Regions from separate parts of the Alkalimonas mucilaginosa genome, predicted to be linked through region 2. Evidence: riboswitches for the same ligand, from Rfam matches in the RefSeq annotation. Region 2 holds a riboswitch; the other holds the start of a gene.
What was found. Region 2 has a riboswitch for thiamine pyrophosphate ahead of thiC (phosphomethylpyrimidine synthase ThiC). Riboswitches for the same ligand answer to the same signal wherever they lie in the genome.
Positions count from the first base shown of each region.

Region 1: another riboswitch for thiamine pyrophosphate. It lies ahead of QWF21_RS06430 (TonB-dependent receptor); the one in region 2 lies ahead of thiC (phosphomethylpyrimidine synthase ThiC).

Region 1 covers NZ_JAUGZK010000004.1:25,056-39,621, reverse strand. The annotation lists gene QWF21_RS06480 (RNA polymerase factor sigma-54) at 1-1,447, shown strand, start outside; gene hpf (ribosome hibernation promoting factor) at 1,473-1,760, shown strand; gene ptsN (PTS IIA-like nitrogen regulatory protein PtsN) at 1,766-2,236, shown strand; gene rapZ (RNase adapter RapZ) at 2,237-3,100, shown strand; gene QWF21_RS06460 (HPr family phosphocarrier protein) at 3,084-3,359, shown strand; gene QWF21_RS06455 (S9 family peptidase) at 3,404-5,527, opposite strand; gene QWF21_RS06450 (helix-turn-helix domain-containing protein) at 5,737-5,919, shown strand; gene QWF21_RS06445 (phosphotransferase) at 5,905-6,846, opposite strand; gene pnuC (nicotinamide riboside transporter PnuC) at 6,786-7,433, opposite strand; gene QWF21_RS06435 (hypothetical protein) at 7,430-7,678, opposite strand; gene QWF21_RS06430 (TonB-dependent receptor) at 7,700-9,829, opposite strand; TPP riboswitch at 9,812-9,922, opposite strand; gene QWF21_RS06425 (hypothetical protein) at 10,085-10,699, shown strand; gene QWF21_RS06420 (hypothetical protein) at 10,740-11,993, shown strand; gene QWF21_RS06415 (alkaline phosphatase family protein) at 12,173-13,429, shown strand; gene mgtE (magnesium transporter) at 13,435-14,566, opposite strand, start outside.
Region 2 covers NZ_JAUGZK010000014.1:18,553-33,118, forward strand. The annotation lists gene hrpA (ATP-dependent RNA helicase HrpA) at 1-3,799, opposite strand, end outside; gene QWF21_RS15150 (CBS domain-containing protein) at 3,858-4,277, opposite strand; gene QWF21_RS15155 (isoaspartyl peptidase/L-asparaginase family protein) at 4,382-5,389, opposite strand; gene QWF21_RS15160 (MipA/OmpV family protein) at 5,632-6,399, opposite strand; gene QWF21_RS15165 (TspO/MBR family protein) at 6,412-6,915, opposite strand; gene QWF21_RS15170 (DUF938 domain-containing protein) at 7,042-7,638, shown strand; gene QWF21_RS15175 (GNAT family N-acetyltransferase) at 7,635-8,804, opposite strand; gene sbcB (exodeoxyribonuclease I) at 9,026-10,447, shown strand; TPP riboswitch at 10,492-10,612, shown strand; gene thiC (phosphomethylpyrimidine synthase ThiC) at 10,740-12,560, shown strand; gene thiE (thiamine phosphate synthase) at 12,547-14,079, shown strand; gene thiS (sulfur carrier protein ThiS) at 14,063-14,263, shown strand; gene QWF21_RS15200 (thiazole synthase) at 14,265-14,566, shown strand, end outside.

The sequences.
Region 1 (14,566 bases), on a different contig from region 2:
TACCATGACTCCTCAACTGCAGCAGGCTATCCGGCTGCTGCAGCTGTCGACCATTGAGCTGCAACAGGAGATCCAGGAAGCTCTGGATGCCAATCCTCTGCTGGAATCTGAGGACGATTACGAGCAACTGAACCACAGTGAGGAACATGGGTTAGGTGAATTAGCCCGTGATCGCAACGATGCCGCGGACGACAGTGGTAATGACGAGCCAAATGAACCTGATACCGGCGAAGCCATGACCAGTCAGGACATTAGTGAGGATTTGCCCCTTGATAACCACTGGGATGATTTAGTCAGTGCCGCCCCGGTTACCTCCGGCAACTACAATGGTGAAGACGATACCGCCTATCAGGGAGAAACCACCGAAACGCTGCAAAGCTATTTACGCTGGCAGATGGAGCTAACACCTTTCTCCGATACCGATCGCGCTATCGCCGAAATTATTATCGAAGCCATTGACGAAAGTGGCTTTCTTACCATCAGCTGCCAGGACATCCTGGAGTCGCTTGGCCTTGCCGATGTAGAGGAAGATGAAGTTGAAGCCGTGCTCAAGCGCATTCAGTTGTTTGATCCCATCGGGGTAGGCTCACGCAATGTACAAGAATCCTTGCTGGTACAGTTACGGCAATTCAGCCCGGATACTCCCCATCTCGCAGCAGCCAGGCAACTGATTAGTGAGCATACCGACTTGCTCGCCAATCGGGATTTCCGTACCCTGATGAAACTGACCCGACTGAAAGAAGATGAGCTGCGCGATGCGATGCGGCTCATCCACAGCCTGAACCCGCGCCCGGGTACCACTGTGATTCGGGAAGAACAAAGCTACATTATTCCGGATGTGACAGTAAAAAAAGTAAAAGGCCGCTGGCAGGTGGAACTAAACCCGGATTCCATGCCCAAAATACGTATTAACCAGCAGTATGCAGCCATGACCAGAACCGCCAGAAACTCGGCAGACAGTCAGTTTATTCGCTCGCACCTGCAAGAAGCCAAATGGTTTTTGAAAAGCATTGAAAGTAGAAACGACACCTTGCTCAAAGTTTCAAACTGCATTGTGCAACAGCAACAGGGTTTTTTTGAGCATGGCGAAGAAGCCATGAAGCCCATGGTGTTGAACGATGTTGCCGAAATGGTTGGTATGCATGAGTCCACCATTTCGCGGGTAACGACACAAAAGTACATGCATACACCCAGAGGCATTTTTGAGCTGAAATTCTTTTTCTCCAGCCATGTCAGTACCGAAAATGGTGGGGAGTGCTCATCGACAGCCATCCGGGCACTGATTAAAAAGTTAGTGGCGGCGGAAAACCCGGCAAAACCACTGAGTGACAGTAAAATGGTGGAAATTTTGTCGGACCAGGGCATCAATGTTGCCCGCAGAACCATTGCCAAGTACCGCGAGGCCTTGCTGATTCCGCCGTCAAATCAACGCAAGACCTTACTCTGAGTACTTAACTAGAAGGAAACAGGCTATGCAAATCAATCTAACTGGTCGTCATGTTGAAATCACCGAAGCCTTGAAAGACTATGTGGACAATAAGTTTGCCAAACTCGAACGCCACTTTGAGCATATAAACAATGTACATGTGGTGCTAAACGTGGAAAAATTACAGCAGATTGCAGAAGCCAAGCTCAACCTGAACGGCGGTGAAGTTTTTGCCGTATCAGAAAGTGAAAACATGTATGCAGCGATTGACCAACTGATTGATAAACTGGACAGGCAGGTCATCAAGCATAAAGAGAAATTAGCCCGACACTGACCAACATGACAACTTTAAGCACCATGCTAGCTCAGGACTGCACCAAAAGTGCAGTCCTTTTTAACAGCAAAAAACGCATTCTTGAATACATCGCCGAGCTGGCGCACAAGCAATTGCCCGAGACATCCGAGTACGTCATTCTTGAATCTTTGATGACCAGAGAACGATTAGGCTCAACAGGCATTGGTGGCGGCATCGCCATCCCTCACGGCAAACTGAAAGATGTTGAACAGCCGGTGCTGATCTTTGTGGTCAGTAAAGAGCCGATCCAATTCGATGCTATCGATAACCAGGCGGTGGATATTTTTTGTGCCATCCTGATCCCGGAAAACCAGTGTCAAATGCATCTGAATACTCTGGCATCCATTGCCAGATTACTATCGAAAAAAGAGCTGACTCGCAAAATACGGCATGCAGAATCCGATAGTCAGCTGTATCAGATCTTAATTGATGCGCAACAAGAGGCGGAATCGTAAATGAAACTCTTGGTTGTCAGTGGTCGTTCAGGCTCAGGAAAATCCGTCGCCTTACGGGTGCTGGAGGACCTTGGTTATTACTGTGTCGATAACATCCCGGTGAATTTATTACCGACCCTGGCAAATGCAGTGACGGATAAATACGAGCGGGTCGCTATCAGCATTGATGTGCGTAACCTGCCGGAAGATCCAGACGAACTGGCAGAAATTCTTTCCTACCTCCCCCGCAAACTGGAGCTGACCATCCTCTATTTGGATGCGGATCACAGCAGCCTGATCAAGCGCTTTAGTGAAACCAGACGGCTACACCCTTTATCTCACCAGGCCATGTCGCTGGAAGATGCTATTTTACGGGAACAGCAGCTGCTCGATCCTATCGCCAGCCGGGCCGATCTGTATATTGATACCACAGAGCTCAATGTCTATCAGTTGGCCGATCAACTGCGTGAACGCTTGCTGGGTCAGCAATCTGGCAGGCTGGTGATTCTGTTTGAGTCCTTTGGGTTCAAATATGGCATTCCCAAAGATGCCGACTTTGTGTTTGATGCCCGCTTTTTACCCAATCCTCACTGGGAACCAGAGTTAAAGCCTCAAACCGGGTTGGATCAACCAGTACAACAGTACCTGGCATCCAAAACAGTAGTGCACGATTACATTCAACAGATCCATCAGTTCGTCAATCACTGGTTGCCGCAGCTGGAAAAAAATAACCGCAGTTATCTAACCATTGCCATTGGCTGCACAGGCGGACAACACCGTTCGGTCTTTATTGCAGAGCAATTGGCTACGTTATTGCGCGAACAACGCAGCGATATACAAATTCGTCATCGCGAGCTGGTACGTCACCATGGCCACAAAGTATAGCGCCGAAGTAACCATCGTTAATCCGCTCGGCCTGCATGCCAGGCCGGCCGCCAAACTGGCTCAGTTGTGCCAGCAATTTCACAGTAAAATCGAATTAATTCAGGATGGAAAAACCGCTGATGCCAGCAGTGTGCTGGCATTGCTTATGCTCGCCAGCAGTAAAGGTAAATTGCTTGAAATCGTAGCTGAAGGTGATGATGCCTGTCAGGCCTTACAGGCGGTGGTGCACTTGATTGCCAGTGGCTTCGAAGAATCCTGATACCACACCGTAAATAACTACGGTGTGGTGCGACTGAACAATCCTTACGGTTGTTGCCGTTGCAGCAGATCAAGAATAAAAGCATATTCTTCCGCAGTTTGCCCTACCCTGGCAAAGCGGCCGGAACGCCCCCCATGACCTGCCTCCATGGTTGTACGAAACAGGATTGGCTGATTTGATGTATTCATTGTCCGTAATTTTGCAACCCACTTCGCCGGCTCAAAATACTGTACCTGAGAGTCGTGAAAGCCTGTGGTCACAAAAAGCGCTGGGTAAGCTTGTTTACGGACCTGATCATAGGGCGAGTACGAGAGCATGTAGTCGTAATACTGCTTCTCATTCGGGTTGCCCCACTCATCGTATTCGTTGGTGGTTAGCGGTAAGCTCTCATCCAGCATGGTGGTAACTACATCCACAAAAGGCACATGAGCTACCAGGCCAAGGTACTTCTCTGGTGCCATATTGGCGACAGCCCCCATCAGTAAGCCACCAGCACTCCCGCCCATACCAAACACCTTATCACCAGCAACGTATTGCTGTTTCACCAGGTAATCTGTCACTGCAATGTAATCAGTAAAGGTGTTGTGTTTGTTCAGCAGCTTGCCATCTTCGTACCACTGCCGCCCCATTTCCTGGCCACCCCGTATGTGTGCTATCGCGTACACAAACCCCCGATCGACTAAGGATAAAATATTTGCATTAAAGCCAGGATCCATCGAGATACCATAAGAGCCGTACGCCATCTGATACAAGGCCGCACTGCCATTTTGCTTAAAATCTTTGTGATACAGCAAGCTTACGGGGATCGTCACCTCACCGGCTACCGGCACCCAGACCCGCTCGGTCCGATAATTGCTGCGATCAAAACCTCCGGGGATTTCTGCTTCTTTCAGTAAGCGTCGCTCCCCGGTTGCCATATGCACCTCGTACACACTGGCCGGGGTAGAAAGCGAGGTGTAACCATAACGCAACCAGTTGCTGTTTGTTTCCGGGTTGGCTGAAAACCACATCACATAGGCAGGCTCATCCGACTCCACAAAGTGGCTTTCTTCTGGCTTATCCCAGGATAAAAAACGGATACGACGCAAACCATTGCTGCGCTCATTAATCGCAAGGTAGTTATCAAAAGCCACAAAGCTTTGCACAAACACCTGTTCATCATGAGCAAGCAATTCTTGCCAATGCTCCCTGTTGCCAATTTTAGTGTGCGCTACTGTCATCAGCCGATAGTTGGGTGCATCCCAATCGGTATTGATGATCCAACGCCCGGCATTATGATCCACTGAGTATTTGAAATCGCGCTGGCGTGGTGCGATTAACTGAAACTCCCCCTTGGGTTGCCTGGCATCCAGCACCCGTACTTCGTCGGAAACCGTACTGCTTACCCCGATCACCACAAAGTTACGATCACGGGTGTTGCCAACCCCCATGTAGAAACTGTTATCCTGCTCCTGATACACCAGCGCCCGTTGCTCTGGTGCAGAGCCCAGTTGATGGCGATAGACCTTGGTACTTAGCAGCGTGACAGGATCATTTTCCACCACAAAGAGATGCTGACTGTCAGCACTCCAGGCCAACGAAGAAGACAGGCCAGTCATGGTGTCCGGCAGCAAGGCCCCGGTGGTCAGATCTTTCACACGCAGCTGATACTGGCGACGGCCACTGGTATCTTCCAAATAGGCCAGCTTGTTCTGATCCGGGCTAACGGACCAGTTAGCAACCTGAAAATACGCATGGCCTGCTGCCAAGGTGTTCACATCCAGGATAATCTCTTCCTCACCACCAGCAACTGGGGTTCGGACATAGATAGCATATTCTTTACCAGCTTCCACACGACTGCTGTACAGATAATCTCCTATCACATACGGCACAGTGCTGTCATCCTGCTGGATCCGGCCAATAAGCTCAGCAGTCAACTCCTCCACCAACGCACTGTAAGGCTCCTGATAGGCCTGATAATAGCTATTCTCTGCCTCCAGATAGGCAATCACTTCAGGATTACTCCGACTGTCATCGCGCAACCAATAATACGGATCCTGTCGTTCACCATGTGCCGAACTGACGGTATAAGGTCGTACCTCTGCTATCGGGGGCTGTGGCGGTGTATTTGCCAGGGCCTGGGCGCTAAGCCCGAGCTGCATTCCCATGAACAATGTTAATAACTTCATTCTTTTTCCTTTCTTATCCTTTTGTTAACCTGCGAAAATTACCATGACATTTCGTTTAAAGCTACGGCCAGGTTTATGGCAAGGTGTAACGAGGTGTTTCAACCCAACGGAAAAATTTTGATTCACAAATCACAAATTTTGCGCTTTACTTAAGCCTAAACAATTAACTAGTTCAGAAAAGGCAATGAAGCCAACAAAAGGAAACCATCATGGCACTGATGACCGTGGATGAAGTAGCGGAGTATCTTGGCGTTCAGGGTATTCGGGTAGAACGACTGGCGCGGGAAAACCTGCTGGTGACAACGGATAAAGACGAACAAGGTAAACCCTTGTTTAAAAAGGAAGATGTAGAGCGATACAAAATACTGGCCGAACGGTTAGGTGGTCTTTAACTTGCTCTCAGCCTGCCAGAGCTGCAGCACCTGCTGCAGCCGTTGCAGATGAGACTGTGCTTGCAGTCTGCCTTCTGGCAAAGCCAGGTACCAAAGCCAGCAAAACCCCTGATACAATACCCTGGCCGCAGCCAGCTTTTTCCGCAACAGAGCTGGATGAATACCAACATTACGCTGCTGATAATACCTGGTCAGTAACTGCTGACTCTGCTCAGAGGGTAGCGGGAAGTTTTCCAGCAGCGAAGCCAAATCCAGACTGCTGTCGGCTAACTGAGCATACTCAAAGTCCAGCAACCAGATCCGCCCCTCTTGCCACAGCAAGTTACCGGCATGCAAATCCAGATGACACAATACCTGATCCTGCGGCATCTGTTCAAAAGCAAGCACCACCGCCACTAATTGTTTGAAGACTGTAGCCTGTGCTTCCAGCCAGGGGCCCGAAGCATGAGACTTTAGCTCTTGCAAATAGCGTCCTGGATGCAATAAAGGCGTTTGAACTTGCAACCGGTGCAAACGCACCAGCTGAGATGCCATCGCATCGATTCGGACGGAAGTCAATTGCAAAGGCTGCCCCGCCGGTAAAAACTCGGAAATAAGCACTTGCTGATGGTTATTCAGACACAAGGGCGCTGGCGCCAGCTCAGCCACTGCAGCAGCATGCTGACACCGCAACTCCTGCTGACGACAGACTCCGGTTACATCCGGTGAATAATGCCGCACCACGTATTCACCGCGAATGGTTTGTACCCAGTAACTTAAATTGGTGCTGCCCTGCGACAGAGGTCTCATGGCCAAAGGTGGATGACTGGCAAAAAACTCCAGATGCAGACATAGCTGACGAATACGCTGCTCCGCTTCATCTTCGCTCAGGCCGGCTGCAGCACCTGCCCGCTGGTATGTTGTTGTTGCCGGTAATGGCTGCGCCATGCCAGGTATCCTATCACTGCCAAGAAGGTGTAGAGTACAAAGAGGCCGGTAGTGAAGTACAGGCCTTTCTGAAAATAAACATAGATGCAAACCGCATCAATCACCACCCAGTACAGCCAGTTCGATAACACTTTGCGCACCACCAGTACCGTGGTCATAATGCTAAAGGTAGTAGTCTGGGCATCCAGCCAGGCAAAGTCAGCCGCTGTATGATTGGCCATATAATAGCCCAGCACCAGGCCAGTGCCAGCGGCCATGCCTATCCAGCCAAGGTGCTGCTTTAAACGCCATTCAATCACTGGCTTCACGGTTTCAGGCTGCTGCAGTTGTTGCTGCAACTGTTGCCAGTGCACCAATCCGTATACCGCCATAGCGGCATAGTAGAGCTGCAGCAAGGTTTCTGAATACAGCTGATGTTGCCACATTACATAAGTGTAGATAAGCGTGCTGGCTAAGGCCGCGGGCCAGCACCATAAACTATGGCGCATCGCCAGCAGCAAATAAGCCAGCGCCAGCAACATGGCGACCAGCTCCAGGCTGGTTAGCAACTGCCACTCTTGCCAGAATTGCTGCAAAGCCGCCGTCATGGTCGCAGATCACCGGGAATAAACTTGCAGACAAATACCAGTTTACCGTACCGCTCAAACGACCATTTCATGCAGCGCTGCAATGCCGCCATCACCACATCGTAGTCACCAAACAACTGGGTACTCATGGTGTTGGTGATTATATGCAGCTGAGGCTCTTGCTGCAGCTCAGCAATAAAAGCCTTGATGGGGCCAATGTACTCATCGGCCAGTGGGTACTTGCTGATTTCAACCGACAGTTGCATCATTACCTCCTGAGAGTGCTGTTAAAATTGATAACTGGCAGTCACACCAAAGCGGCGCGGCTCCCCCCATTGCTCATAGGTATGGGGGGCGTATTCATCACGTGGATCATTGCCAAAGTAAAAACCACGGACCGCCTGATCTTTATCCAAGGCATTGCGCGACCAAAGTGCAAACTGCCACTGCTCCAGCTGATAGGTCAGGCGAAGATTCACCAGCTCTGAGCTGGTCGAGCGGGCATTGTGGCCATCGGAGTAATAGAAGCCGCTTTTGCCCTGCACACTGGCCTGCAGTGTTAGTTGCTCACTCAGGAACCAGTCACCTGCCAGCTGATAAGTAAAGCGCGGCGCATGCGCCTGATCCCGCCCGGTCATATCCAGACCACTTTGCGTCACATAAGGGCCCAGCTTAGATTTCAATAGCCCTGCATTGACATGCAGGGTAAAGCTTGGATGCAGCACAATGCGGTTTTCCATCTCAATACCGTAGTTGCGGCCACGACCAGCATTGTCGATAAAACCGGCAAACTCCGGGCCCAGGTCCGGGTTCAGCCAACCTTTCACCTGCATAGCATCCCGCCACATATGAAAAGCTGCCACCCGGGTAACCAGACTGCCATCAATAGCCGCCCCTTTCACACCAAACTCGGCGTTCACCAGAGTTTCCGGCTCGAATGTTGCCTGCTGCAGCAAGGACGAAAAGCCATCATCACCAGCACGGGACAGGGCCTCACCGTTCACCCCTCCCACCTTGTAGCCACGTGACAACAAGGTATAGATCATCGCCTGCTCACTGGCCTGGAAGTTCAGGCTGAGCTTGCCACCCCACATGGTATGCTGTTGTTTAATGCCTAGCTCACCACTATCTGTGTACTCATCTTTATACCGCTCGACACGACCACCCACAATCAGAGTGACTTGCTCAGATAACGCAGTGCTGGTTTCACCATAGAGTGCCAAATTATCGCGGTACAAACTGCTGTCGAACTGACGGAATTCAGAGCCGGCCCGGCGCAAACGCTGCAAATCCAGCTCACGGCCGCTGGCATAGAACCCCAGCACCCAGTCGGTGTGCTCGCCAATACGCCCTTCATCATCCGATACCAGACGGTAATCCAGCGTCCACTGCTCGCGGGAACGCAGATAACGGTCAAAATAAGAGTATTCCCACCCCGGACGAATCCCCACGAAAGACCAGTCTTCATCAAAACTGTAATCCGAATCGGCTGATAACCAGCTTAGCTGCCACATCAGATCCACTCCGCTTAAACCGTTGTAATCCGAGCGCAGCGCCAGCGCCTTGCTGCTGAGCTTATCTTTGCCGGGTTCATCCGATAAGGTGGTACGGTTTCTATCAAGCGAAAACGCATCGTAGCCATTGTTCTGCTCTATGACGTGGGCAATCAGTTGCCACTGCAGCTGGTCGCTGTGGCGATACAACAGCCGGCCGCGGGCAGTCAGCTCATCGATGTCGTTGGTATCTTTGCGGTTTAAATAGGTATTTTCGATAAAGCCATCTGAGACTTGTTTGTCCAGCGTCAGGCTAAAGGCCAGCTGCTCGCTGATGGCATCGCTGACCATACCGCTTAGCTGCCAGCTGTTGTAATTGGCCAAAGTAGCACTGACCGCGCCATCGCGGCGAAAATCCGGCTGTTTCGAAGTCAGGTTTAGCATGCCTGCCATGGCATTGGTTCCAAAGCGGGTGGCCTCCGGGCCACGAAACACTTCCAGTTGCTCGGCATGAGCGATGCTGCTGATGCCCAGGCCAGAGTAATCAATGCCATCAATCAGCACACCAACCGACGGGTTGATCACATCAATAAACTCGCTGCGCTCGCCGATGCCGCGCATTTGCACAAAGCGGCCGCGTGATGCGCCAGCAGCAAAGTTCACATTGGCTAACTGATTCAGTACGTCATCAAGATGTTGCGCCGAGCTACGCTGCATATCGTCGGTTGAGAGCACCGCAATGCTGCCGGCAATGTTTTGTACCGATAAACGCCGAAAATCACCCTGCACTTCCAGGCGTTCAATGAATTCTTCAGCAACACCACCAAAGGAGGCAAGGATACAGGCAGCAACAACGGAATAACGACAGCGCATGGTGGTCTCCGGTAAAGGGATCATCCGCGCAAAAGGAGTCAGTAACACCATCCCTCCGCCGGCATGATCCGGATCAGGTTCTTAGGGTTCGCCATTAAGCATCTCAGCACTCTGTACAAATAGAGCACACCCCCTGGTAGGCCGGCAGTGTAACGATTTTCGCACCAGCTGGCAATCCTGCTAAGAGTTGCTAGTGGCAGTGAAACTAAAGTTTAACTTGATAAACACAAAAAACATGCTACCTTGCAAAACTGAACACGCACCAAACAGCCAAGCTATTAACTTTGTTTATTAAGGGTTATTCCAATGAAGCGACTTAGTAAGATCGTTTTTTGCCTTCCATTATTAATGCTAAATTTGGAGCATAAACCAAATGATAATTCCTATCTGCAACTCAACGAGCCTCTTAATTTGCTGGAGTTTAGACTTGTGTTAAATACTGCATCTGCAGCCAGGAATGAAGAAGAAGATGAGGAGGAGGATGATTGGGAGCGAATTGGTGTAATCGGCACACCACCAGGGGATTGGGATTGGGATGATTGGGATGATGATGATTGGTATGACGAGGACGATGAGTGTACCAACATATCTCTATGTGGTGATGATGACGGCGATCATGGTGACTCATCTCCTACCCCAGAAAAGGTCTGCGGTAATGGGTATACCCGAACAGAGACACAACAACATATGATTGATTCTATTGTGCAACTGTCAGAAGCGGAAGGAGCTTGGAGAAGCTATCTTAACTTAGAAGCGATGACCCTGACAGTATACTTATCACAGGTTTATGGCTATCGTGCTGGTTCTGCTATGGGAGGTGCTTACAGGATTGTAATGGACCAAGGACTACAAATGCTTTCAAGTTCGGCTAGGAATCGTTTACAAGCAGAGTACAATGCAGCTTTGGCAACCTGTGATTAAGCATCGCAGGATATGCATCTAAATCAAGCCGGAGGGGAAAATGGCTAGAGTTTCTAAATTATTTCCTAGCTTCAAAGATAAAAAAGATTCATTTGTTATTCGTTTAATCGAACGTGTTTCAGGTAAAAAACTAACAGGATTTAAGCTCAATTTAGCGGACGCTATTGGCAATGGGGTTCTGATTGGCTTTTTCCTCTCTATATTAGAAGCCGTGCTGCTGCTGTTGCGATTTGGATTATCACACTTGGGTGGAATAGCTGCAAATGCAGTTTTTACATTTTGTGTATCTTTCTCATTCGTCTTCCTGGTGGCTTTATTGCTTAATCTAGCCGGTGAATGGAAAGAAAGCTTAACAGATCAACATAAACACTATGAAACATTCATTTCGTTTATTTTTCATTTGATTACGCTACCACTTATTTGTCTGATTTTATGGATGTATTTCTCTTCGCACCCATTTTCCAGGTACGACGATAAAATTCGATCCCAAGAACTAATAAGTATTTGTGAAGAGTGTACTCAAAAAGCAGTCAACTCAGCAAATAGTTCAAATGGGCATGGTGACGCTTCGGCAGGAGCAAATGATAACCAAAAGCATAAGCCTTTAAAAGATGGATTGGAACACATAGATTTCAAAAATATGACCGCCGAAGAGCTTGACGAGCTACTTGAGCGGTATAATTTTCACGACTTTAATGCTGAAGCCCGAGTAAGTCAAATCACTAAGACGTTTGGAAGCATTAGCCTTTATCCAGACGATAAAAATACAGATTGGGAAAATTTCTTAATTGAATTAGACCATGTGGTAAGTGAAGAAGGTGCAGCATATGCAGCTATTGAGATCCTCACTGGAATACACAACAAAGCGCCATTTAATGTTATCGTTGATATATTAAATAGAGGCCATCAGCTCAATGGCACTCATATTTCCTCACTTGCAACGTATTTAAGTGTAGAGGAATTTCGTCAACTGGATAATTATGGGGTCGATTTGTCCCAAACAACTTCCATTGGAAGCAATGCACTTGTCGCTTCATTACATAATCGCAAAGGGCCAGCTGTATTTGAATATCTCTTGACTAAAGACAGTTTACTTTTTTCAGATGACTTTGATGTCGTTAAAGAAGTGCTTACACGCTCAATTGAACTAAACCGATCTATTAATTACACGCAAATGTTAATCGACAGGGGAGCAGTCGTGACAGAGGATACCAAAGAGTGGATAGAACGTGACTTACGCAAGAATAACCCGAGATACTATTCACTGATAAAATCCAGGCTTTCATACAATTAGTTAGTAAATCAGCTGGCCACGGAAAATAGGCCAGCTGTGTATACTTTTCAAATGGTGAACAATCTGTCACTTCTGACAACTCAGCGCTTTTGTCTTACAACTTTCATACAGCCCGACTAAAATCAATCCAACTGGTTTTTTTGCCAGGGTGAAACCTGGCACACCCATTGGATATTGTTTTGAAAAACTACTTTTTATCACTAATCGCACTGCTCTTTGTAAGTGCCTGTAGCAGCATCCCCGCCACCGACCAGGCTAATGGGCTAGCTCCCACCATTATCTTGATCTCTATCGATGGCGCCCATCCCAGCTATCTGCAGCGTTACCCCAGCCCGCATCTGAATGCGCTGGCCCAGGCAGGCCTGGTGGCGGATGCGCTGCAGCCGGTGTTTCCCAGTAAAACCTTTCCAAACCATTACTCGCTGGTGACAGGCCTGCACCCTGAGAATCATGGCGTGATTGATAATGGCATGTACGATCCTGAATTTGATGCCCGCTTTACCATGAGCGATAAAGAGGAAGTCGGTAACGCCCGCTGGTGGGGCGGTGAGCCGATTTGGGTCACCGCTGAACAACAAGGCCAGGTAGCCGCCACCTACTTTTTCCCTGGCTCTGAGGCCGCAATTAAAGGGGTACGTCCAAGCTACTGGTTCCCCTACGATGGTGATGTTTCCAACCGACAGCGGGTAGAGACCGTATTAGAGTGGCTGCAATTACCAGTTGCCGAGCGACCGCGCATCATCACGCTGTACTTTAGCGATGTCGACTCTATGGGCCATATGCATGGTCCCAACTCCAATCAGGTACGTCAGGCCATGCAGGACATTGATGCAGAAATTGGCTATCTGGTGGCTGGACTGACCGAACTGGGGCTGCTTGAGCAGGTGGATTTGCTCATCACCTCGGATCACGGCATGGCTGAAGTGGATCAAACCCGGCATATTGTCATTGATCAGGCCTTAGACCCGGAGTTGGCTCACTATGTACGCTATTCCCGCGAGTTGGTGAGTATATTTCCAAAAGACGGGCAAAAAGAGGTGATTTACCAGCAACTGAAAGCAAACCTGCCACCGCAGGCCCGCTTGCTGCGTAAATCGGAGATGCCGGAGCGTTTTCATTTTCAAAACCATCGCCGCATTGCTCCCTTGCATGTACTGGCCGAGATTGACTGGATCCTGGTACGACGCAGTTGGCTGCCCGATATGATCAAGGCCCCTACCTACCGTGAGCCACGCGGCAGTCATGGCTACGACAATGAAGAACCGGCGATGCAAGCCCTGCTCATCGCTCATGGCCCCAGCTTTAGAACGCAAACCCGAATAGAACAAGTTCGAATGGTGGATTTGTACCAAGTGATGACAGAGATTTTAGGGCTTAAGCCGGCACCGCACGATGGCGACCCGGCCGTGATCCCTTTGCTGCTACGAAGCGAATAGGCTCGCTACAGTCCCAGATACCAGGTAGCGATGGAGAAATAAATCATCACACCAGCGACATCGGCAATCGAGGTAATCAATGGGCCGCTGGCTGTAGCCGGGTCCATTTTAAAACGGCTAAGCAGAAAGGGCAGCGACATCCCTACCAGGCTGCCAGCAATGACCACTAAGGTCATGGTGGCGGCCACCACCAAGGCAATATCGTAGCCACCACGCCACCAACCGATTGCAGCGACGGCTACCGCCATAGTCACCCCTAATAGGGTAGAAACAATGATTTCCCGCCCCAACATTTTGCCCCAGTCTTTTAATGCCACATCACCAGTGGCGAGCGCCCGCACCATAAGCGTACCAGACTGGGCACCGGCGTTACCGCTACTGGCAATCAACAGCGGCAAAAAGAACAACAACACCATATAATTGGCGATGGTTTCTTCAAAGTAAGCGATCCCTTCTCCTGAAAACAGATTACCAAATACCAGCAGCACCAGCCAACCGACCCGCTTACGGTAAAGCAGGTTGATGGCCGCATCTTTCACGCTGCTATCCAGCTTACCGATGGTGGCGGTTTTGTGGAAATCTTCGGTGGCTTCTTCGGCCGCCACATCCATCGCATCGTCGTAGGTGACGATACCAACCAATTGCATGTCGTGATTCACGATTGGCAGGGCCAGCAAGTCGTACTTTGAAATCAGCACTGAGACTTCTTCCTGCGGCATATCGACCTGGCCAAAAATCGGCTCGTAGGTCATCAGCTCGTGAATTTGCATGCCCACAGGGGCCAGGATCAGCTCTTTTAATGAAATGACCCCAATTAAACGGCGCTCTTTATCCACCACATAGGACTGATAAATGGTTTCTTTATCCGGCGCTTCTTTACGCAGTACCTCAATGGCTTCCCGCACCGTCAGATCAGGGGCAAGCGAGGCATAATCGGAGGTCATCACCGCCCCGGCCGTGCCTTCTTCGTACGACGACAGCAAGCGCAGATCCTCGCGCTCGGCCTGCGCTAGAGCAGGCAGTAAGGTTTCCTGCTGCTCTTCGGTTAAGCGATTGAATAAATCAGCCCGTTCATCCGATGACATCTGCCGGATAATAGGCGAGAGTTTGCGCCGGCTGATCGAGATTGCCAGCGTG
Region 2 (14,566 bases):
CCGCTACAGGCTCAGGCAACACAGCAAGGGTTTTGTAATGGCCCAGCAAGGCCTGATAAGCTTCTTCGGCGCGCTGGTAATCGTGCATCATCAACCGGTCACGGTGCGGATCTATCGGTAGTTTCTCCAGTCGTTTTTCCATCGCTTTTAAATAGCGCAGTAAATCCGCCAATCTGGCTGCGCCATGCTGGCTGACAAAGCCTTTAAACAGCAAGCTAGCCAGATGCTGTTTGACTTCCCCCTGCGCCTGCACATGGGCTAAATCCACCTTGCCCTTTAAGCGCTTTTGGATCTGGTGACCGAGCGACAAAATTTGCTCCACCTGCAAGGCGATGGCCAACACCCGCTCGTTCAGCTCGGCCCGCACCTGCTCTTTGATGGTTGTAAATTGCGCCTGGTTGTGTGGAAAGTCCTGCTCTGCCAGCATGGCATCCACCGCCGCCGCAATGCAGTCGTCTATCAGCTCCAGCACCTTGCCAAAAGGATTAAAATAAAGCCCAAGCTTGGCCTTGTTCGGCAATGACTCTTGCAGGTATTTCACCGGCGATGGAATATTCAGCAATATCAAGCGGCGTAGACCAAGCAAGCTGGTTTGCCTGGCCAAAGCGGCATGGTCCAGCAGCTTAATGGCGACTGAGTCGCCCTCATCCACCAGCGCCGGATAGGCCTTGATCTCGTAACCCGCCTGCAGCTGCACGTACTCACTGGGCAACTGACCAAAGCTCCAGTCGGTCAGCTGTTGCTGCTCGATATCCGGCTCTGCCACCTCGCTCAAGGTTTGCTGCACATCGCCCTGCAATTGCTGTTTTAACAAGGCCAGCGAACGTCCCTGCACCATCAGCTTGCCGCTGGCATCGACCACTTTAAAATTCATCTGCAAATGAGCCGGCAAACTGGCCAGGTCCCAGGCATCCTCCGGGATGGTGGTGCCGGACATCCGCCGTAACTGTGCGGTCACCGCCCCCAGCAGCTTGCCCTGGCCAGGTTGCAGCACCTGCAACAGAGCATCGGCGTAATTGGGTGCCGGTACAAATTGGCGACGGTAATTTTTCGGCAAGGATTTAATAAGCGCCACCAGCAACTCATGCAACAGGCCCGGGATCAGCCAGTCAAAGCCTTGATCGTTGATTTGATTCAGCAGCGCCAGCGGGATCACCAGACTGACCCCATCGTCCGGCTCGCCCGGTGCAAAGTGATAGCTTAGCGGCAGCTTCAGATTGCCCTGGCTCCATACATCCGGGAACTGTCCTTCGCCGATGTCATCGGCAGCGCGTTTTTTCAAGGCTTCGGGGTCAAAGTGCAAAAAGCGTTTGTCTTCTTTGCGTTTTTGCTGCCACCATTTACTGAAATCAACGCGGTTATTGGCTTGCAGCGGCACCCGACTGGCGTAAAACTGCACCAAATCTTCTTCATCCACCAGAATATCACGGCGCCGGCTTTTATCTTCCAGCGCGATCACTTCATCCAGCAGCTTGCGATTGTGCGCCAAAAAAGCTTCCTGCTGTCCCAGCTCTTCATGCACCAGGGCTTCACGAATAAAGATCTGGTGGCAGGTCGCAGCATCGATGTTGCTGTACAGCACTGGCCGTTTGCCGACAATGATCACGCCATACAAACTGACTTGCTCAAAAGCAATAACAGCCCCGCGCTTCTTCTGCCAGTGCGGCTCGCTGTAGCTGCGGCTAACCAGGTGTTCGGCCAGCGGCTCCACCCAGTCCGGCTCTATTTTTGCCAGGCTGCGGGCATAGAGTTTGGAGGTTTCCACCCATTCGGACGCCATCACCCATTTGGGTTTGCGCTTAAATAAATGACTGCCTGGAAAGGCGTAAAAACGGGTTTGCCGCGGCCCCAGATAATCGGCTTCAGCATCTTTGCAGCCAATCTGGCCGAGCAAACCACTAAGCAGACTGCGGTGAATTTCGGCATAGCCTGCTGTGGCCTGATTGGCGCGAAAACCAAGCTCCTGCATCAGTTGCGTCAGCTGATACACCAAGTCCTGCCACTCCCGCACCCGAAGGTAGTTCAGCAACTCGGTTTTGCACAGTTTGCGAAACTGATTGTTGCTCAATTCCTCCTGCTGCTGTTGCAAGTACTGCCAGAGCTTGAGGTAACTGACAAAGTCCGAGTCCTGATCGGCAAAGCGGCTGTGCAGCTCATCGGCTTTTTGCTGTTTATCCAGCGGCCGCTCACGCGGGTCCTGAATCGAAAGCGCTGCTACGATCACCACCACTTCACTCAGCGCCTGCTGTTTTGGCGCTTCGAGCAGCATGCGGCCAAGCCGGGGATCAATCGGCAACCGTGCCAACTGACGGCCAAGCTCGGTCATTTGCAACTGACCGGCTTTGCGTTTGGTTTCAACCGCCCCCAGCTCTTCCAGCAATTTGATGCCATCGGTGACAAAACGGCTGTCGGGCCGCTGCAAAAACGGGAAGGCCTCGATGCTGCCAAGGCGTAAGGACAACATCTGCAAAATAACCGACGCTAAGTTGGTGCGCAGGATCTCCGGATCCGTGTACTCCGGCCGGTTTAAAAAGTCCTCTTCGCTGTAGAGCCGAATGCAAATACCAGCCGCAACCCGACCACAACGGCCCTTACGCTGATTGGCGCTGGCCTGGCTGATGGGTTCAATCGGCAGCTGCTGCACTTTAGAGCGGTAACTGTAACGGGAAATACGGGCGGTACCGGGATCAATCACATAGCGGATCCCCGGCACCGTTAACGAGGTTTCGGCCACATTGGTGGCCAGCACAATGCGCCGGCCCGGATGCGATTGAAACACCCGGTTTTGTTCGCTGGCGCTTAAACGCGAATACAGCGGCAGGATTTCGGTATGCGGCAATTTCAGCTTTTCCAGCGCATCGGCGATATCACGAATTTCCCGCTCGCCATTTAAAAACACCAGAATATCGCCCGGCGGCTCGCGGTACAGCTCCTCCACTGCATCGAACAGGTTTTGCAGCTGATCGCGATCTTTATCGTTCTGCTCGGCCGTTTCATCGAAAGGCCGGTAACGCACTTCCACCGGATAGGTGCGGCCCGAGACTTCAATCACCGGCGCATCGTTAAAGTGTTTGGAGAAACGCTGCGGATCGATGGTGGCCGACGTAATAATCACCTTCAAATCCGGCCGTTTTGGCAACAACTGTTTCAGGTACCCAAGCAAAAAATCGATGTTCAGGCTGCGTTCGTGCGCCTCATCAATAATCAGCGTATCGTACTGATTTAAGAAACGGTCCTGCTGCATTTCTGCCAACAGCACCCCATCGGTCATCAGTTTAATCCGGGTCTGCTCGGAAGTATGATCGCCAAAACGAATTTTAAAACCGACTTCTTTACCAGGCTCGACCCCCAGCTCTTCAGCAATGCGATTGCTAACGCTGCGTGCAGCCAAACGCCGTGGTTGGGTGTGGCCAATCATGCCGGCAACACCGCGCCCCAGCTCCAGGCAAATTTTCGGCAACTGGGTGGTTTTGCCCGAGCCGGTTTCACCGGCAATCACCACCAACTGGTGCTTAGCAATGGCCGCTTTGATGTCGTCTTTTTTTGCCACCACCGGCAGCTCGGCCGGATAGTTCAGTTGCAAGGCCTGGCTGGCTCGTTGCTGGCGCAGGGCAACCGAGCGCTCAAGATCCTGTGCTATCGTGGCGAGAGCTTTATTACGCTTTGCCTCATCGCTGATTTTTTTCAGGCCATGCAGGCGCTTTTGCAAACGGAACTGATCTCTTTGCATGGCGAAACGAAGCTGTCGCTGCAACTCGTGGAGCGACTGTGGATTCGGTATGGACTTGGGTTCAGACAAAAAAACGCCCTCAGCAGAATAAGGGCGTTATGCTAGCAAGAAGCGCAAAGCGCTGCAATCAAACGGCTTTGCGATAATGGGAATTCATTTCCTTATCGATGGCGGCCAGCACATGGCTGCGGCTGATGATCCCAAGCAACTGGTTGTTGTCGTCCACCACCGGATACAACTTGGGTTTTAGCTTTAGCATGGTTTGCGCCAAATCGATGATGCCATCGTACGCTTTTACCGACAACACCTCGGTTTGCATAATATCGCGCACATGCGCCACCTGCTGGTCGTGGTAGGTGGATTTTAGCATCAAAGCCAAGCAATCCTGCTCGGATAAAAAGCCAATCACTTTATTGTGTTCGTCCACCACAGGGCCACCGGTCTGATTGCTGATGGTGAGCCGATCGGCTGCCAGCTCCACCGTCATATCTGCGGTAAAGGTTACCGGATGGTTGTTCATGTAATCGCCTACTTTCAGTAAGTCCATGTTTCCTCCTGAAGACATATTGCTTGCTTTAAGCCTAGCTGAAACTGGCAAAACTGCCGGATTTTAGTCAGCAAAAAACCACTGACTGCTGACTTTTTAGCCAGTTACTCGTCGGCAAAAATAGCCGTCAAGGCCGGTTGATTGCTGCCAATCTTGCCGCGGTACATGCCGGGGGTATTAAAAGACCAGCTAAGCTCTCCTTTGGCATCCACCACAATAACACCACCGGTGCCACCGACTGGCAGCAATACATCCTGAATTACCGCATCAGCTGCGGTTTTAGCCGAAACGCCCTGATACTTCACCCGGGCACAGATATCGGAAGCGACTTGATAACGAATAAAGTACTCACCATGACCGGTGGCAGAAACGGCGCAGCTGCTGTTGTCGGCGTAGTTGCCAGCACCAATAATGGGCGAGTCGCCGATCCGGCCATAACGTTTGCCGGTCATGCCACCGGTCGAGGTCGCCGCGGCCAGATTGCCCTGGCGATCAATAGCCACAGCGCCAACCGTGCCCATTTGCCAGTTCGGATCACGCACCACGTTAGCCTGGTGCGGCACAGCGCCCTCAGCCGCTTTCATGCGCTTGAGCGCTTCATGGCGAAATTCAGTGTTAAAGTAACTGTTATCGACCTGCTCCAGGCCCTTCTCTGCAGCAAACTGTTCGGCACCGGCGCCGGATAACATCACATGCACCGACTCCGTCATCACCTTGTGCGCCAGCAAAATAGGGTTCTTAACGGTACTGACCCCAGCCACCGCACCGGCATTCAAGGTAGCCCCATCCATAATGGACGCATCCAGTTCGTGGCGTTCATCCCAGGTATAGACAGCCCCTTTGCCAGCATTGAATAACGGATTGTCTTCTAAAATAGTGACCGCCTTGATGGCAGCATCCAGGCTGGAGCCGCCGGCTTGCAAAATAGCATAGCCCTGCTCCAGCGCCAGTCGCAGGCCGTCATGATAGGCTTGTTCCTGCTCGGGCGATAAGTTCGCCCGCTCTATGGTGCCGGCCCCACCGTGGATCACTAAACCAATCGGAGATTCTGCCCCGACTGCAACTGTGGCAACTAATCCGGTAGTTACAGCGGCTAACAATGTCTTGCGCATCTTGGATGTCCTGTTGAAATGGGATCTTGTGCTTTACTTGTAACCTATCTGGCCCAGGCTGACAAATTTGTGCGGTTGTCGGCAACTGATTTGCGGTAGATCAACTTCTTGCATGCACCAAAGCGCTACCATGGCTTTGTTCCTTGTAACACCCAGACACCAACCTTGTCTGCTGACATTTTTAGCGCCGCTTGCCGGCGCTTTTTTTTGTCTGTCAGCCAAGCAAAACAGCAACACAATCATTAAAAGAAGCGGCTGAAACTAAAAAACAACTGAAAACCGCGGCGCCGATCCGTCAATGGGCTGTCGGCTATCGCATCATCGTACCAGCGATGATCCAGACCTAACCGGGTCATGCCTCCCCAAAAAATGGGAGTGGCTACCGACACACCGGCCCCGGGGTTCCAGGCACTGCCCGCATGGTAAGCCGGCCGGTTGCTGGTAACTTCCTCCGGCCGGACGCCATAGTAATAATTCACCAGCCGGGCGTTGCTGTAATCCAAACTGAGATGCGGCTCAACAAAAACCGGGCCAAAGCGATGCTGGTAACCAATGCGATTGCGCACTTCATAGCCATCGGAGTTACCAAGCACATCGTGCAGCCAGGATGTTTCCAGCCGGATATTCTGCCAGTCATACCGCAGGCCAACACCCGCATCCATTGAGGTTTTGCGTTTTTGCATGCCTTCAAAGACCGGGCTTTTTGAAGCATCGGTACCGGCAAAGCGTGGGGCCAGCCGCGCCGTTAGTGTCAAACCGTCCTGCTGCAGCAACTCATAACTGATAAAAGGACCATACACCGATAAGCGCTCGCCCCGGTAGCCAACCACCGGTATAGGTACTGTCCGCCTGCGGTAATCCTGATACAGCTCCTGATTAACTCCAACGCCAACTCCGTAAATAAAACCTCGCGGCTCAGGCCGGACAGTCTCGTTATCAGCATTGGCAGATGGCTGCCAAAACAAGCTCACAGCGATGAAGGTAGTGCAAAGGGTGTAGCGGTATCTCATAAACGCCTCTCGTTACAGCACAGTCGGGTTGAATTGCCAGATGCTCCAGGTAAGTACCGTTGCAAAACTTACCCAACACAAATAGGGTACCAAAAGCAGAGCCGCCAGATTGCTGTGCCGTTTAAACCATAGCAGAGTGAGCAGGATCGCCAGCCAAAGCAATACAATCTCAGCCAGTGCTGCTGCTCCCAGGTACCAGGCAAAAAACAGCCAGCTCCAGAGCGCATTCAGCGCCAGTTGAATACCATACAACTGCAATGCTCTGCCCGTGATGGCGATACGGTCACTGCGCCAAACCAGCCAGGCAGCCAGCGCCATCAGGGTGTACAGCACCGTCCAGACAGGACCAAATAACCAGCCGGGTGGTGCCCAGCTCGGCAGCTCCAGTTGCAGGTAAAACGCTGGCGCATTGATAGAGCCCAGGCTTCCCAGCGCTGCGGCCAAAAAAGTAATCAGCAGAATAACCAGCAAGCCACTGCATTGCTGTAACTTTGTGTAAGGAGATTGTCGGACCATCACCACACCATGGTATTTAAGTTATTGTTTCATCATAGCGTTACGCTCAGAATCGCAGTTCGATCACTTCATCGTACTGCAGCTTTCCGTTATGCTATGACTCTGGTAATCGATAGCGAGTGCGTTATGCAAACAGCTTTACCCTTTTCACAGGCCTGTGAAAACAACAAGGGGCCTATTCTACAGATCCTGCGCCATGCCTTTGCCCATCGCCAGCAGGTGTTGGAGATTGGCAGTGGTACCGGGCAACACGCCGAATACTTTGCCCATGAGCTGCCGCACTTGCATTGGCAGTGCAGCGATCAACCGGCCTATTTACCGGATCTGAATCGGCGCTTGCAGCAGGTGAAACGTCCTAATCTGCCTTTGGCAGTTGCACTGGATATTCGGGAAAACAGCTGGCCTTATGCCAAAGTGGATGCGATCTTTAGTGCCAATACGCTGCACATTATGAGCTGGGCTGTGGTGCAGCGGTTGTTTGCCCGGCTGGATGAGTTCTGCCTGCCAGCTGCCAGCCTCTGCATTTATGGCCCCTTTAATTACCAGGGCCAATTTACCAGTGCCAGCAATCAGGCTTTTGATCAAAGCCTGCGACTACGCGACCCTGTCATGGGCATTCGTGATCAGGAAGCCGTGCTTGCATTGGCCGCTCAGGCCGGTTTTGTGTTGCAAGCCGATCATGCGATGCCGGCCAATAACCGCTTGCTGCACTTTCAGCGTTAAGACAAAGGCTCTGAGTGTGCCGGCTGGCGAAATGGTAAACGCGCCTGCGCCTGGCGTTGATAAAGTGCCAGCATATCCTCTTCGCCTTCAAAATAGCGGCCTATCGCATCTTTTAGCGGGCTATCCCGAAAGTGATAGCAACCATAACGCGTAACCGGCTCAAAGCCGCGTTGCAGCTTGTGTTCACCCTGAGCACCGGCATCAAAGCGCTGTAAACCCTGCTCGATGCAATAGGCAATGCCGGCATAGTAGCAGGCTTCAAAATGCAGAAAGTCCCATTCGGCTTCACAGCCCCAGTAACGGCCATACAGGGTGTCCGCTGAGCGGAAGCACAAGGAAGCGGCTATCAGTTGCTGCTGCTGGTAGGCGGCAAAAATCACGATGCTATCGGCCAGTTGCTGGCCCCATTCGTGAAAGGTAGCTTCGGTCAGATAACCGGCATGGCCAGAGCGCTTTAAGTAGGTGCGTTGATAAAAGTGATACAATTGCTGCCAGAGCGCCGCATCGGCATCGCAGCCATGCACCACACTAAGAGCAACACCGGCGTCTTGCACCCGCTGACGCTCCTTACGAATTTGTTTGCGCTTGCGTGAGCTTAAACTTGCCAGAAAATCATCAAAAAACGCGTAACCATAATTGCGCCATTCAAACTGCACATCCTGCCGTGGCCAGTAGCCGGCAGCCGTTAGGTGCTCGCGCTGCGCTTCATTGGGGTACAAACACTGAATACTGCTCAGGCGCTGTTTTTTCATGCGCTGCTGCAAGGCATCCAGCATCAGCGTCATCAGCTCGGCCTCATCTTCACCCGCTAACACACCAAAACGCGGTCCTTCGGCCGGGGTAAAAGGAATGGCCAGCACCAGCTTGGGGAAAAAGTCCAGGCCATAGCGCTGATAGGCTTCAACAATGGCCCAATCAAACAGGTATTCGCCATAGGAGTGTTGCTTCAGATAGGCCGGCACGGCCGCGATCAATTGCTCGCCTTGCCAGATGGTCAGATGACTGGCCTGCCAGCCAGTACCAGGCCCAACACTGCCGCCACTTTCCAGCGCCTGCAAAAAATCAAACCGGGTAAAAGGGTAATCGGTTGCAAACAAAGCATTCCAGCTATCGGCTGGTACCGATTGCAAGGAGTCGATCCATTCAATCCGTCTACTGGCGGTCATTGGCTATCCTCTGCAAAGCCTGCCACAGCTGGCGTAACGACCAGCCCGAGTAGGTTATGCGTAACTTTAATGCGCAGTATTTTTGCCATACTGGCGCAGTCTGGCGCTCGGGTCAAGCAGCAAAAAACAGGTCCTGCCTTGCATCCGCTTTTGTCTATCGCTCTATCGAGCTGTTACACTAGCAGCAGGAAAAATTCGCCAGCCAAGAGTCCGTACTGTTTATGTCTTTTTACTTCTACGATTTTGAAACCTGGGGCGCCGATCCAAAACGTGACCGCCCGGCCCAGTTTGCCGGTATTCGTACCGATGACCAGCTCAACATTGTTGGTAAACCGGATGTCTGGTACTGTCAGTTGGCTCCCGACTACCTGCCGCACCCACAAGCAGCCCTGATCACCGGCCTGACCCCGCAGCTTTGCCAACAACGCGGACTGCCGGAAACCGAGTTTATCGGTAAAATCCTGGAACGTTTCAGTGAGCCGGATAGCTGCGTGCTTGGTTACAACAGCATTCGCTTTGATGATGAAGTGACCCGTCACAGTCTGTACCGCAATTTTTATGAGCCTTATGGCCGTGAGTGGCAACAGGGCAACAGCCGCTGGGATTTGCTGGATGTGGTGCGGGCCTGTTATGCACTTCGCCCGGAGGGTATTGAGTGGCCGTTAAAAGACGACGGTACGCCCAGCTTTAAACTGGAAGACTTGGCCAAAGCCAATCAGCTGGCCCATGAACAGGCGCACGATGCGCTGTCCGACGTCTATGCCACCATAGCGCTGGCAAAACTTGTGCGTGACAAACAGCCGCGTTTGTTTCAGTTCTTGTTTGAGCACCGAAAAAAACAGGCCCTTAGCAAATACATCAATCTGGCCAATCAAACCCCTTTGGTGCATGTGTCCGGTAAATTCCCGGCCAGTCAGGGCTGTGTCAGTTGGGTGGTGCCATTGGCGTTTCATCCAACCAACAAGAATGCACTGATTGCCTGGAACCTGCAGGCCGACCCAACGCCTTTACTGGCGCTTGATATCGACCAATTGCGCGAGAAGCTTTATACCAAAAGCGCTGATTTAGCCGAAGGCGAAGAGCGGCTGGGCCTGAAACTAATTCACCTGAACAAATGCCCGGTGCTGGCACCGGCGAAAACCTTATCGGAACAGCGGGCCGATGCTCTGGGTATTGATCGCAGCAAATGCCGGGCACATTTAAATTGGTTGCTGGCCAACCCGGAGGTGCAGCAACAAGCACAGCAGGTGTTTGCCCAAGCCGAAGCATTCCCAGTAGAAACCAACCCGGATTATCAGCTCTATCAGGGATTTTTGGCCGATGGCGATAAGCAAAAAATGATGGCGTTGCACCAGCTCAGCCCGCAGCAGTTGGAAGTGCAGACGCCAGTTTTTAGTGACGAACGTTTGAATCAACTGCTGTTTCGCTACCGGGCACGTAACTACCCCGCTAGTTTGAATGAACAGGACATGCTCAAATGGCAACAGTATTGCGTGGATCGCTTAACCGATGGGCTGGATGATCCGCCACTGACACTGGAGGCTTTTCATCAGCAACTGGAGCTGGCGGCGCAGCAACATCAACACGATGAGCGGGCAATGCGTATCCTGAAAGCGCTGTACCATTATGCCGAGCAGCTCTGAGCACGAGCGGCTCTTGCTTTCGATTATGAAGTCCGTATACTGAAGCCAACTTGTCGGAGTGCTCCACTGGTTGTATTACAACCAAAGGAGCTGAGATCGCTGATGCGAGATCCGTGGAACCTGATTCAGGCTAATACCTGCGAAGGGAACAAGATGCGCTGCACCATCCTGCTTGTTGGGATCCCTGCTGCAGCGCCTGGTGTATCTGGCTGTATCTCAGCCTGCTGCCCCACCTTTGTTCACCCACTCCAGACAAGCAACCTCAACCGATATCGGAACCCAGGAGCTTGCTATGTCAGAGAATTCAACCCCAGTATCCAAACGCGAACAACGCGCCCGCGCCCAGGCTTATATTCGTCAGCTGCAGGGCGAAACCTTTCCCAACTCAGTACGGCGGTATTTACAGGGCGAGCGCCCGGATATCCAGGTGCCGGTCCGTTCTATCCAACTGCATCCGACCAAACACAAAGACGGCAGTTTAAGCGATAACCCGCCACTGAATGTGTACGACAGTTCCGGTCCTTATGGCGATCCGGAACAAAAACTCGATGTGCTAAAGGGCCTGCCAAAGCTAAGGCTGGCGTGGATCACAGCGCGTGCAGATGTGGAAGCCTCCCCGCTGCCACCTTACCAGGAAATCGCGCTGGATGAATGGCACACCGAATTTTCGCACCAGCCAATGCGCGCTAAAGCCGGTAAAACAGTGACACAACTGCACTACGCCAGAGCCGGTATTATCACGCCGGAGATGGAGTTTATTGCCTTGCGCGAGAACATGGGCCGCTCAGAACAAGCGCAGGATGATGGCATGCGCCGGCACAGCGGCAACAGTTTTGGCGCCCGCACGCCCAAGGTGATTACCGCCGAATTTGTCCGGGAAGAAGTAGCTGCTGGTCGGGCTATTATTCCGGCCAATATCAACCATCCGGAAGCCGAGCCGATGATCATTGGCCGCAACTTCAAAGTGAAAGTCAACGCCAACATCGGCAACTCCTCGGTCACCTCCAGCATTGAAGAGGAAGTGGAAAAACTGGTCTGGGCCACCCGCTGGGGCGCCGATACCGTGATGGATCTCTCCACCGGCCGGCGCATTCACCAAACCCGCGACTGGATTTTGCGCAACAGCCCGGTGCCCATTGGCACAGTGCCGATTTATCAGGCGTTGGAAAAAGTCAAAGGCGATGTCAGTCAACTAAGCTGGCAGGTGTTTAAAGACACCCTGCTGGAGCAAGCCGAACAAGGGGTGGATTACTTCACCATTCATGCCGGTGTTCTGCAGGAGTACGTTGGGCTAACCGCCAACCGGGTGACAGGCATCGTCTCGCGCGGTGGCGCCATCATGGCGCAGTGGTGCCGCATCTTTAACCGGCAAAGTTTTTTGTACGAGCACTTCGAAGAAATCTGTCAGCTGTGCGCGGCCTACGATATTTCGTTATCACTTGGCGATGGCCTGCGCCCTGGCAGCATTGCCGATGCCAACGATGAAGCCCAGTTTGCCGAGCTTCGCACCCTGGGTGAGCTGACAAAAATCGCCTGGCGCTACGATGTGCAGGTAATGATTGAAGGTCCGGGCCATGTGCCGATGCAACTGATTGAAGAAAACATGACCGAGCAGCTCAAGCACTGCCATGAAGCGCCTTTTTACACCTTAGGGCCACTGACTACCGACATAGCCCCGGGCTACGATCACATCACCTCCGGCATCGGTGCTGCGATGATTGGCTGGTATGGCTGCGCCATGCTCTGTTATGTCACCCCCAAAGAACACCTGGGCTTGCCGAACAAAGAAGACGTCAAGCAAGGCTTAATTGCCTACACCATTGCTGCCCATGCCGCTGACTTGGCCAAGGGCCACCCGGCGGCGCAACTGCGGGATAATGCCCTATCCAAGGCCCGTTACGAATTTCGCTGGGTCGATCAATACAACCTGGCACTGGATCCCTTCACGGCCAAAGCCTACCACGATGAAACACTGGGGCACGAAGGAGCGGACAGCGAAGAATTTTGCTCAATGTGCGGTCCTAAGTTCTGCTCAATGCGACTGAATCAACAAATCGCAGAAGAGTCCGCAAGTCAAAGCAGCACCACGGAGTTGGCCGATGCAAGCAGCTAATACTTCGTTAGCCAGTCCTCAGCCGGTAGCAGCACTGCAGCCGGCGAAACCCCTGGTCTGGAGCATTGCTGCTTCAGACTCCGGGGGGGGCGCAGGTATTCAGGCCGATGTGCTGACCTTGCAGGACCTTGGCTGTCATGCCTGCACCGCAATCACCGCCATCACAGCGCAGAACTCGCTTGGTGTGCAGGCGCTGGAGCCTGTTTCAAATAAGCTGTTCCAAGCTCAGTTGGACGCCTTGAAAAGTGACTTACCAGCGCGAGCGATTAAAATAGGTTTGCTGCCAACAGCTGAAATGATTTGGCAGCTGGCCGACTGGCTGCAGCAGTACAAACAGCAACATCAGGCACTGGTGGTGGCCGATCCTGTACTTGGCAGCAGCAGTGGCCAACACTGGCACAGTGAAGCGCTGCTGGATGCCTGGCGTGCCTTGCTGCCTCACATTGATGTGCTCACCCCCAACCTGCCGGAGCTTGGCTTACTCAGTGGCCGACCGACCCAGGCTATTGATGAGCAGGTGGCATTGCTGCAGGCGCTTGGCGCTTCAGCTGTACTGGTAAAAGGTGGCCATATCAGCCAGATCCGGGATGTCACAGACCTGCTTTATCAGCAAGACAAGCTGGTTGCTCTTGCCTGTGAACGGTTGCAGACGCCGCATCAACATGGCACCGGTTGCACTCTGTCCAGTGCCCTAACTGCCCTGCTGGCGCATGGTTATCCGCTGGAAGATGCACTGGTGTTGGCTCGGGCCTACCTGCAGGCGGCACTGGAGCAGGGCTATGCAACAGGGGCAGGCCCAGGCTCTCTGGCGCATCCGGGCTGGCCAACAAGTCAGCAGTATCTGCCACGAATTAGCGGTGCCAACTGGCCAAAAACACCAACAGCACCTTTTGCCGGCATCAGTGAGCCGCTGGGCGTCTACCCGGTGGTCGACTCCATCGCCCTGCTGCAGCAACTGTTACCGGAGCAACCTGGCTGCATTCAATTACGGCTGAAACAAGGCAGCCCTGCTGATTTGCATGCTCAGATTGCCGAAGCCGTGATGCTATGCCGCAGATATCAGGTACGGCTTTTTATCAATGACCACTGGCAATTGGCCATTGAACTTGGCGCTTACGGCGTGCATTTAGGCCAGGAAGATTTGGCTCTGGCCGATTTAACAGCGATCCAGCAAGCTGGCCTTCGGTTGGGTATTTCCAGCCACGGCCCCTTTGAACTGGCCAGAGCCCTGCAATTACGCCCTTCCTATGTTGCATTGGGCCATGTGTTCCCCACCCAAACCAAGCAGATGCCATCGCAGCCCCAAGGGCTCAAAAGGTTGGCTCTGTCAGTACCGCTCTGTGCCGGTACTCCGACGGTGGCGATTGGCGGCATCGATCAGCACAGCTTTGCACAAACCTGCGCCAGCAAAGTGCATGGTATTGCCATGGTCAGTGCTATTACCAAAGCGACGCAACCAGCTCAACGCTTGCGCTTTTTTAATAAGTTATGGGAGCAGCATTATGCGTATCACCGTTAATCAACAACCACAGCAACTTGCTGAACCCTGTACTTTGCAACAGCTGGTTGAGCAGCTGCAACTTAACCCGAATGGGCTGGCACTGGCCATTAATCAGACCGTGATCAGTAAACGGGAGTGGGCTCGCACTACTTTACAGCCGGACGATCAGGTCGCGGCTTTTCAAATCGTCACCGGAGGTTAAAATGCTCAATCTGGCAGGCGTTCAGTTAGAAAGCCCTCTGCTGCTTGGTACTGGCAAGTTTGCCAGTGCGGCACAATTAATGGCTGCAGTCACAGCATCAGGCACTGAGCTGGTGACCCTGGCAATGAAGCGGTTGGATTTACAACACCAAAGCGACGATATCCTGACGCCCTTGCAACAGCTGGGCGTTCGGCTGCTGCCCAATACTTCCGGTGCTAAAACAGCCAGCGAAGCCATCTTTGCCGCAGAGCTGGCCCGCGAGGCGCTTGGCACCCACTGGCTGAAACTCGAGATCCATCCGGA